DNA from 3 places in the Nonomuraea sp. NPDC005730 genome. Region 3 is predicted to be linked to each of the others. Evidence: riboswitches for the same ligand, from Rfam matches in the RefSeq annotation. Region 3 holds a riboswitch; each other region holds the start of a gene.
What was found. Region 3 has a riboswitch for cobalamin ahead of ABZ444_RS24560 (CbtB domain-containing protein). Riboswitches for the same ligand answer to the same signal wherever they lie in the genome.

Region 1 (3,265 bases), on a different contig from region 3:
GTGCGGACGGTGGCGCGCAGCCGCTCCCAGTCGATGCCGCGGTCGGGCCCGGCGCCCGTCAGATGGGCGGCGAGGTTGACCGAGCCCAGGTTGCAGACCGCGGTCTCGGCGTCGCTGGACACCTCGACGATCTCGGTGCACAGGTTGGACAGGTGCACCACGTTGCCGGGCTCGGCCGCCTGGTTGCACAGGCGGTTGGCGGCGTCCTTGAAGGTCATCCAGCCGTTGCCGGTCTGGGCGAGGGTGCGCATCATCTTGGCGTACAGGTCGCGGGCCTTGACCTGCCGGACGTACCGGCCGTCGCGCTCGGCGGCGCGGTAGGCCTCCTCGAACGCCTCGCCCCACAGGTCGGGCAGCTCAGGGACCTCGTCGGGGTCGAACAGCGACCAGATGCCGTCGGCCTCGACGCGGCGCATGAACTCGTCGGGGATCCAGTTGGCCAGGTTGAGGTTGTGGGTGCGGCGGGCGTCCTCGCCGGTGTTGTCGCGCAGCTCCAGGAACTCCTCGACGTCCGGGTGCCAGGGCTCCAGGTAGACGCAGGCGGCGCCCTTGCGCCGGCCGCCCTGGTTGACGGCGGCCACCGACGCGTCGAGCGTGCGCAGCCACGGGACGATGCCGTTGGAGTGCCCGTTCGTGCCGCGGATCAGCGCGCCCCGGGAGCGCACCCGCGACCAGGAGATGCCGATCCCGCCGGCGAACTTCGACAGCTGTGCCACCTGGGCGTAACGGTCGTAGATGGAGCCGATCTCGTCACGGGGCGAGTCGACCAGGTAGCAGGAGGACATCTGGGTGTGCCGGGTGCCGGAGTTGAACAGCGTCGGCGAGCTGGGCAGATAGGCCAGCGACGACATGAGCCGGTAGAAGCCGACGGCCTCGGCGGGCGTCTCGGCCAGCCCGCAGGCCACGCGCAGCAGCCAGTACTGCGGCGTCTCCACCACCAGCCGGGTGGACGGGTGGCGCAGCAGGTAGCGGTCATAGACCGTGCGCAGCCCGAAGTACTCGAACCGCAGGTCGGCGGTGAGGTCGATGGCGTCGTCGAGCTTGCGGGCGTTGGCGTTGACGAACTCGGCGGTCTCGTCGCCGACGAGCCCCTCGGCGTGGCCCAGCCGGATCGCCTGGCTGAAGGAGGCCACGCCCTGCCCGCGGACCTCCTTGTCGATGTAGCCCGACAGCAGCCGCGCGGCCAGGCGCGAGTACTGCGGCTCCTCGCCGATCATCTCGGCGGCCGTCTGGATGGACAGCCGGTCCAGCTCGGCGGTGGTGGCCCCGTCGTAGAGGCCGCTGATCGTCTTGGTGGCCACCCGCATCGGGTCGATGTCCGTCAGATCGGTCGCCCAGTGCTCCACCGCACGTACGATCTTGTTGACGTCCACCGGCTCCGCGGTGCCGTTGCGCTTGCGCACCTGCATCTGGACGCGCCGCGGCGCGGACCTGTCGGCGTCCGCCCGCGCCGTCCCGGCCAGGTCCGTCATCGGGTCCCCTGTGACCGTCACTGCGCTCTCCCCTCGTGAACTCGGTCAGTTGCCGAGAACGCGCGCAGGAGGCGGACGGCGAGGCGCCACAGCCCTCTCGCCAGTCCGTCCACCGTCCCGCGCGGCCTCGGAGCAGCCGCGCACGCATGATCGCGCGCGGCGCGCCGGCAGGTCTTCGGACTCATGGGCATGCTGTCGCTGCCTACTGGCCGTCGCTTCCCAGGCCTTCGGCCCAGTGCGTCTGACGGCGGTCGTTCCCACTCACCGCTGCGGGGCAGTCCCGGATTTCCACCGGGTTCCCTCTTGCCTCGGCCGCCCTGGCGGGGCGACCGAACCGGCTGCGGGAGACACCATATATAGGGCGGATCAAAAAGTCACACCCAACATGTCGTGTTGCGAAGAACCCAGGCTGCGATCCGCCCGCCTGCCGCAAGGCCGGCCAGGCCGTCCTGTCCGCGGACCGCGAGGCGGATGGATGTGATCGACGTCACAGGCCGGCGATGCCACGTTTTCGCTACTTTAGGTATCGAAACTTCAAGTAGCGAAACTCTGAGGAGACGTCCATGAGCGAGACCTCCACCGGCCTGCGTCCGGTCGTGCCGGACTGGGACACCGTCACCGCCGCCGAACTGGCCGCCTACGCCGAGGCGGAGAACCGGCTGCGCGCCTCCGTCGAGGCACAGGCGATCACCGGCCGGCCGGACCCCGGCGTCACCATCGACTGGCGGACGGTGGCACTGCCCGGCCGCGACATCCCCGTCCGGGTCCACCGGCCGCGAGCAGCGGCCGAGCCGGGCGGCGGGGACGTGCTGCCGCTCGTGCTCCACGTGCACGGAGGCGGCTTCGTCGGCACGGCGCCGCAGAGCGACTGGGTCAACAGCCACCTCGCCGCTCACCTGCCCGCCGTCGTCGTCTCGGTGGACCACCGCCTCCTCGACCAGCGCACGCCGCTGGCCGCCGCCGCCGACGACGGCTGGGACGTGCTCCGGCACGTGCTGGAGAACGCCGCGCAGTGGGGCGTCGACCCGGCGCGGACCGTCCTGTTCGGCGAGAGCTGCGGCGGCCTGATCTGCGCCCTGGCGGCGATCAGGGCCCGCGACGCCGGCCTGCCCTTGAAGGCCCAGGTGCTGGTCAACCCCGCCGTGGAGGTGGCCGGGACGATGTTCGACCACCCCTCGATGACCCAGTACGCCGACACCCCGACGCTCAGCGTGCCGGTGTTGCGGCTGTTCCACCGGCTCGCCGTGCCCGAGGGAACGGACGCCCGCGCGCTCTCCCCGCTGCATGCCGACGACCTGGGCGGGCTGGCCCCGGCGTTCGTGGCGGTGCCGACCCACGACCCGATCGCCGACCACGGCCGCCGCTACGCCGAGGCGCTGCAGGCCGCCGGCACCCCCGCCCGCCTGGCCGAGTACCCGGGGGCCGGGCACGCCTTCCTCAGCATGCCGGTCCTGGCCCCCCAGGCCGAGGACGCGCGGGCGGACATCCGCCGCTTCCTGCACGACGCCCTCACCGCGTAACCCCGCGACCGGAGCGGGCAGGCGGGACGGGCCGGCCCCTCGACGTCGAGGAGATCGTCGGGATGGCCTTCAGGAACGTCGACCCGTACGACAAGGCGGCGGCCTGGGGGTGGGCCGCCGCCGGCGCGGTCAGCGCCCGGCCTCCCGGTCGACGATGCCGTGCGCCAGCCGGGCCAGGGCGGCGGTGATCTGCTCGGGGGTGAGCCCGCGCCTGCGCTGCTCGGCGTAGACCTCGGGGCCCAGCGGGGCGAGCAGGATGTCGGCCAGCGCCTC
Region 2 (3,265 bases), on a different contig from region 3:
CAGGCCGACTCCGTACAGGCGTCCTGACATGGTCATCACTCCGTCTCGTTCGCGATGGCGTTGATCGCGGCCGCCGTCATCGCGCTGCCGCCGCGACGGCCGTGCACCACCAGGTGCTCCAGGTCGCTGTCGGCCAGCGCCTGCTTGGACTCGGCCGCGCCGATGAAGCCGACCGGGATGCCGAGCACGGCCGCGGGGCGCCCCGCGCCCTCGGCCACCAGCTCCAGCAGCCGGAACAGGGCGGTCGGCGCGTTCCCGATCGCCACCACCGCGCCCTCAAGGCGGTCGCGCCACAGCTCCAGGGCCGCGGCGCTGCGGGTGGTGCCGAGGCGTTCGGCCAGCTCGGGCACGCGCGGATCGCCCAGCGTGCACAACACTTCGTTGCCCGCGGGCAGCCTGCGCCGGGTCACGCCGGAGGCGACCATCATGGCGTCGCACAACACCGGCGCGCCGCCGCGCAGCGCCTCCCTGGCCCGCGCGACCACCCCCGGGGACCAGGCCAGGTCGGTCACGAGGTCGGTCATGCCGCACGCGTGGATCATGCGCACCGCCACCTGGGCGACCTCGGGCGGCAGGCCCGTGAGGTCGGTCTCGGCGCGGATGGTCGCGAACGAGCGCCGGTAGATCTCGGCACCGTCGCGGATGTAGTCGCTCACTCCTGGCGTTCCTCGTATCCCTTGATCGTCGCGATCATCTGGCGGACCGGGCCGCGAGGCAGGCCGCAGCGCCGCTCGCAACCGGCCCAGTGGACGGGCGTGGCGGGCGCGCGGCCGAGGCCCCGCACCCACTGCCCGGCATCCGCCCGCACGTCGGCGAGCGCCTTCGCGCAGCCGGGACGGCCGGTGCAGGCGGTGACCCCGGCCCAGGGGGAGTCCGGGTCGGTGGCGAGCCCGATGGCGGCCAGCGCCCGCTCGGTCCGGTCCGCCTCGCCGGGGGAGAGGTCCGGCAGGACGACGGTCCGCCAGGGCGTCAGGCGCACCGGCCGCCCGATGTCCGCGAGGGCTCCGGCCTGGGCGGACGTCAGCCGGCCGAGCGGCACGAGTGCCTCGATCGCCACGCGGCCGTCCCGCTGCGCGATCCTGCCCGCGGACGGGCGGCGCGCGGAGGCGGGCGGGGCGTCCGCGGCGTCCGCGGCGTCCATCCGGCCTGGTTCGCCGGCGCGCAGGCGGGCGGCGATCCTGACGGGGCCGTCCGGCAGCTCGCGGATGCGCCAGGCGCGCGGGCCGTCGGGGGGCAGCTCGTCCAGGAACGCCTCGGCGGCGTCGATCATGAGCGGGACGGCCGCGTCCGGGGCGACGGTCAGCCCGGTGTCGGTGCCGGCGAGCAGCAGGCGTCCGGTCGCCACGTAGGTGACGTCCGCGCCGAGCCCGGCGACGTCCCGCGTGCCGTCGTCCAGGGCGAACAGGAAGCGCCCCGGCAGGGCGGCCAGCCGGGGCCGCGCGCACAGCGCCCGGTCCAGGGCGTCCGCCATCGCCAGCACGTCCAGCAGCCCGTCCGGCCCGCGCCCGCTCAGCGGCGAGGCCAGGATGTTGCGCACCCGCTCGTGCGCGGGCGACGGCAGCAGCCCGGCCGCCGCGATCCGCCCGGCGAAGACCTCGGGCGAGCGCAGCCCCCGCACCTGGACGTTCGCCCGCGACGTCAGCTCGATCACCCCCGTTCCCAGCTCGGCCGCGCAGACGGCGAGCACGCGGAGCCGCGCGGCCGACACCGCGCCGCCGGGCAGGCGCACGCGGGCGAGCGGGCCGTCGGCGGCCTCGTGCACCTGGAGCGCCCCGGGACAGGCATCGGGCCGCGTACGTCCGGAAGATTCACCTACGGGCACGAAGGGATCGTAACGCCACTTCTGGGACGGGTCGCTCCTGTCGTAAGCTTCGGCGTAGGCGATGGCAATGGGAGGAAGCCGGTGCGAAACCGGCGCGGTCCCGCCACTGTGACCGGGGAGCGAACCCCACCACGAGGCCACTGCCCGGAAACGGGCGGGAAGGCCGGGGTGAGCGTCGATCCGGGAGCCAGGAGACTCCTGCCGTCGTGTCACCCGCGACCGGGGCGAGGACCCCGAGGGAGGAATGCGCCGTGCCTGGCGACAGCCGTACCGTTCTGCTGCTCTCCACCTCCGACACCGACCTGCTGAGCGCTCGCGCCTGCGGGGCGGGCTACCGTCTGGGCAATCCCGCCCGGCTGACCGCCGAGGACGTCCCCGGCCTGACGGAGGGGACCGACCTCGTCGTGGTGCGCCTGCTGGGCGGGCGGCGGGCCTGGGCCGAAGGGCTCGACGCGCTGCTGGCCGGGCCGCGCCCGGTGGTGGTGCTGGGCGGGGAGCAGGCTCCCGACGCCGAGCTGATGGAGCTGTCCACGGTCAGCGGCGGGGTGTGCGCCGAGGCACACGCCTACCTGGCCCATGGCGGTCCGGCCAACCTGGCCCAGCTGCACGCGTTCCTGTCCGACACCGTCCTGCTGACCGGGCACGGGTTCGAGCCGCCCGCCCCGGCCCCCACCTGGGGAAGGCTGGACCGCCCCGCCAGGACCACCGGCGGTCCCGTGGTGGGCGTGCTCTACTACCGGGCGCACCACATGGCCGGCAACACCGCGTTCGTCGAGGCGTTGTGCGACGCCGTCGAGGACGCGGGCGGGCAGGCGCTGCCGGTCTTCTGCTCGTCCCTGCGCGCGGCCGAGCCGGAGCTGCTGGACACGCTGCGCGCGGCGGACGCGCTGGTCGTCACGGTGCTGGCGGCGGGTGGCTCCCGTCCGGCCACCGCGGGAGCGGGCGGCGACGACGAGGCATGGGACGTCGGCGCGCTGGCCGAGCTCGACGTGCCCATCCTGCAAGGACTCTGCCTGACCACCACCCGGCAGGCGTGGGAGGAGAACGACGACGGGCTGTCGCCGCTGGACGCGGCCTCCCAGGTGGCGATCCCGGAGTTCGACGGGCGGATCATCACGGTGCCGTTCTCGTTCAAGGAGATCGACCCCGACGGGCTGACCGTCTACGTCGCCGACCCCGAGCGGGCCGCCCGGGTGGCGGGCATCGCGGTGCGCCACGGCCTGCTGCGGCACACCCCTCCCGCCGAACGGCGGCTGGTGGTGATGTTGTCGGCGTACCCGACCAAGCACTCCCGCGTCGGCAACGCGGTCGGGCTGGACACCCCCGCGAGCACCGTCCGGCTGCTGGCCCGCCTCGCCGAGGCGGGTTACGACCTGGGCGACGGCTTCCCCGGCGTGGCCGACCAGGACGGCGACGCGCTCATCCACGCGCTGATCGCCGCCG
Region 3 (3,265 bases):
CGTCTCCGGCAGCGGTGTCCGCGGGGTGAGCCGTTCGCCCTGGTCGATACCCTTGTCCCAGCCCACGTCACGGTTCTCGGTGTAGATCCACTGGTCGCCGCGGGGCGGCGCGAACTCCTTCTCCTGTACGGCCGCCGCGATCCTGGTCAGCACCACCTGAGCGTTGGCGGCGGGCAGCGTGCGCTCTCCCTGGAACACGCTCACCCCGGTAGCGATGATCACGGCGCCGGCGGCCACCGCCAGCGCCCGGATCGCCCATCCGCGCCTGGAGCGTGGACGGCCGGCGCGGGCCAGGAGAGCCGCCCGCGCTGCGGCTTGGGCGTCGGGGGCCGGCGGCGCCGGGCGCGCCCAGTCCTCGCGCAGCCTTTCGAGGTCGTTCATGATCCGTCCCTTTCCAGTGCGGCTTGGATTCTTCTGCGGGCCCGGTGCAGTCGTGAGCGGGCCGTTCCGGCCGGGATGCCGAGCGCGCTGCCCGCTTCCTCCGAGGTCAGCTCCGCCCAGGCGACCAGGAGCAGCACGTCCCGATCGCGATCGGCGATCTCGGCGAGCGCCTCGGCCAGCCGGGACGTGCGGGCTCCCGCGTCGACGGCCCCGGCGACCTGGTCGGCGTGGTCCTCCACGGGGCTGTCGGCGCCCGCCTTGGCCAGGGCCCGGTACTGGCGTACTTCGGCGCGATGATGGCGGGCGATGAGGTTGGAGGCGATGCCGTACAACCAGGGCCGCGCGTCGGCGCGGGAGACGTCGTAGCCTGCCCGTTTGTCGAAGGCGATGAGGAACGTCTCCGCGGCGACGTCGTCGGCCAGGCCCGCGCCTAACCTGCGCGCGGCATAGCCGTGGATCTCGGGGTAGTAGCGGTCGAATATGGCGGCGAAGCGCTCCGGCTCCCGCCTGGACTGTTCGATGATCACGGCGTCCGCTGCCTGGGCCGGCAGCGCGCGTGACATCGAGGTCACCTCTCGATCCCTGGGTTCACACCGGTTCTTCACCGATCACGGGACAAGTGTTCACGACGTCTGCTCACCCCAGCCTGGCGGGAGCCGGCGCGGCTGCATACCGGAACCGGCCGCTGGTGATGAGGCCGCCGCCGATCGTCCCGATGACGAAGCCCAGTGACAGCAGGGCGCCGTTGACGCCGAGTTTCCGTCGTCATGTGGCCGGAGTGCGGCCGGTCGCGAAGATCGACCAGAGCCCTGCTGAAGGTACATCTGCCAGGTGCAGGACGAGCGGATGCGATCCGCTAAGGACGGAGCAAAGTCACCGAGCAGGAGAGCTGGCTGAGCAGCTCCAGTTGATCGAAATACAGGCGCAAACTCGTTATGAGTCCGTCTTCCACCGTGCAGACATAACAGCATCGCAAACGAACAGGGCGACCCGTCGCGGCAAGCACCTGACCGTCGGGCATGGTGTACGGCCCTCGATGGGTGCCCACCATGAGAAGCTCGTCGACGGTTGTGGCCTCACCTTCGGAGGACTCCGTGATCACCGCCCGGACGTCGGGGAATGCCGCCCAGAACTCCTCCAGATAGGAGGCCAGCTCGCTGTGTCCCTGAGATACGCCTTCGGGGCTGATGGACACCCCGGTCGGGCTGAAAGTGCGAAGTAGCGCCTGCATATCGTGAGCGTTGAACGCGTCCGTATAGCGGTCGCGCACCTCGCGGGCAACATTCATGGCACCGGATCCCTCCCCAATCGCTCGATGCCCAACCTGGCTCCCGATATGCGGTCGAATCACCAACGCATGCTAGATCCGCAGTCCTGACTGCCTTGGCACGGAGCGGGGTGGCGGCGAACCCGGGACGGGGCGTACCTGGCCGGCGACCCGGGGGCCATCGTTCGCATATTGACGCGAACGTGAGGAAAGGATACGTTCCGGTAGATTTCACGGTTGTCCAAGGGAAATCCGGTGAGATGCCGGTGCGGACGCGCCACTGTATCCGGGACGTGGATCCCGGGAGCCAGGTCGCTTGGCAGCCGTGACCTCGTGATATGGGACGCGTGACCCCTGAGGAGGCTTGACATGAGTGGGTTGTCCACCCCTTCGACGATTCCCTTTCCGCGCCTGCGCCCTTGGCTGCTGCTGGCCGTGCCCGTGCTGCTGCTGGTGGCCTACCTGGTTCTGATGGACAACGGCGCCATCTCCCAGACCGGCACCTTCCTGCACGAGCTGATGCACGACGGGCGTCACCTGCTCGGCGTGCCCTGCCACTGAGGGCCGGGCATGGTACGCACCTTCCTGGCCAGAGGTCTGCTCATCGGACTCCTGGCCGGACTGATCGCGGGCGCCTTCGCCTTCGCCTTCGGTGAACCTCGCGTGGATCACGCGATCGCCCTGGAGGAGGCCGCCGCCCGGTCCGGGTCGCCCGATCCGGACGCCGGGACGGCCGGGCACGGCCACGCCGAAGCGGCCGAGCACAGCCACGGCGAGGAGGCCGTGGTCGGCAGGCCCGTGCAGAAGGCGGGGCTGTTCCTGGCCACCGGCCTCTACGGGCTCGCCGTGGGCGGGGTGTTCGCCCTGGTGTTCGCCGGGCTGCGCGGGCGGGTCGGCCCACGTTCCGACGGGCGGCTGGCAGTGGCCGCGGCCGGTACGGCGTTCGCCGCGATCATCCTCGTGCCCTTCGTGAAATATCCGGCCAACCCGCCTGCGGTGGGTGATCCGGACACCATCGACAGCCGCACGCTGCTCTACGTGGTGATGATCCTCGTCGGGCTGGCGGCGACGGCGATCGCGGTGGCGACGGCCCGCCGCGTCGAGGGCGACCCGTGGGCGCGCTGGACGGCGGCGGCGGTCGCGTTCCTCGTGCCCGTCGTCGCCGCGTGGTGGTTGCTGCCGGCGGTCGACGAGGTGCCCGAGGGGTTCCCCGCCACGCTGCTGTGGGAGTTCCGGCTCGCCTCGATCGGCACGCAGCTCGTCTTCTGGGCGGCGTTCGGCGTGCTGTTCGGCTGGGCGAGCGACCGGGCGGAGCGACGCGCGGCGGCTCATCCGCTGGTCGCGGCGCCGAGCTGAGCAGGGTGCTGTTCGTCCGGCATGCCACGACACCGGGGATGCGGGCCGGCTGCTTTCCCGCCGACGAGGACGCCGACGCGGCGAGCCTGACCAGGGCCGCCGCGTTACGGCCCGTCGAGGCGTCGGCGGCCTGGGCCGCTCCCGGCAGGGCCGCGCGGCAGACGGCCGCCGCCATGGGGCTGGCGGCACGCGAGACCCCCGCCCTGGCGGAGGCGGACTGCGGCCGGTGGCGGGGCCTGCCGTACGGGCGGGTCGCGCTGG

Region 1: it holds a riboswitch for cobalamin, as region 3 does, so the genes downstream of both, ABZ444_RS47365 (ribonucleoside-diphosphate reductase subunit alpha) here and ABZ444_RS24560 (CbtB domain-containing protein) in region 3, are expected to answer to the same signal.
Region 2: it holds a riboswitch for cobalamin, as region 3 does, so the genes downstream of both, cobN (cobaltochelatase subunit CobN) here and ABZ444_RS24560 (CbtB domain-containing protein) in region 3, are expected to answer to the same signal.

Annotation. Positions count from the first base shown of each region.
Region 1 is NZ_JBEXYK010000085.1:12,511-15,775, forward strand. Features, by position in the region: gene ABZ444_RS47365 (ribonucleoside-diphosphate reductase subunit alpha) at 1-1,493, opposite strand, end outside; cobalamin riboswitch at 1,621-1,826, opposite strand; gene ABZ444_RS47370 (alpha/beta hydrolase) at 2,036-2,992, shown strand; gene ABZ444_RS47375 (helix-turn-helix domain-containing protein) at 3,122-3,265, opposite strand, start outside.
Region 2 is NZ_JBEXYK010000077.1:5,339-8,603, reverse strand. Features, by position in the region: gene ABZ444_RS45715 (precorrin-2 C(20)-methyltransferase) at 1-30, opposite strand, end outside; gene ABZ444_RS45710 (precorrin-8X methylmutase) at 36-656, opposite strand; gene cobG (precorrin-3B synthase) at 653-1,822, opposite strand; cobalamin riboswitch at 1,862-2,039, shown strand; gene cobN (cobaltochelatase subunit CobN) at 2,074-3,265, shown strand, end outside.
Region 3 is NZ_JBEXYK010000021.1:126,261-129,525, forward strand. Features, by position in the region: gene ABZ444_RS24545 (CU044_5270 family protein) at 1-381, opposite strand, end outside; gene ABZ444_RS24550 (RNA polymerase sigma factor) at 378-944, opposite strand; gene ABZ444_RS24555 (nuclear transport factor 2 family protein) at 1,238-1,669, opposite strand; cobalamin riboswitch at 1,854-1,983, shown strand; gene ABZ444_RS24560 (CbtB domain-containing protein) at 2,018-2,209, shown strand; gene ABZ444_RS24565 (CbtA family protein) at 2,219-3,004, shown strand; gene ABZ444_RS24570 (histidine phosphatase family protein) at 3,010-3,265, shown strand, end outside.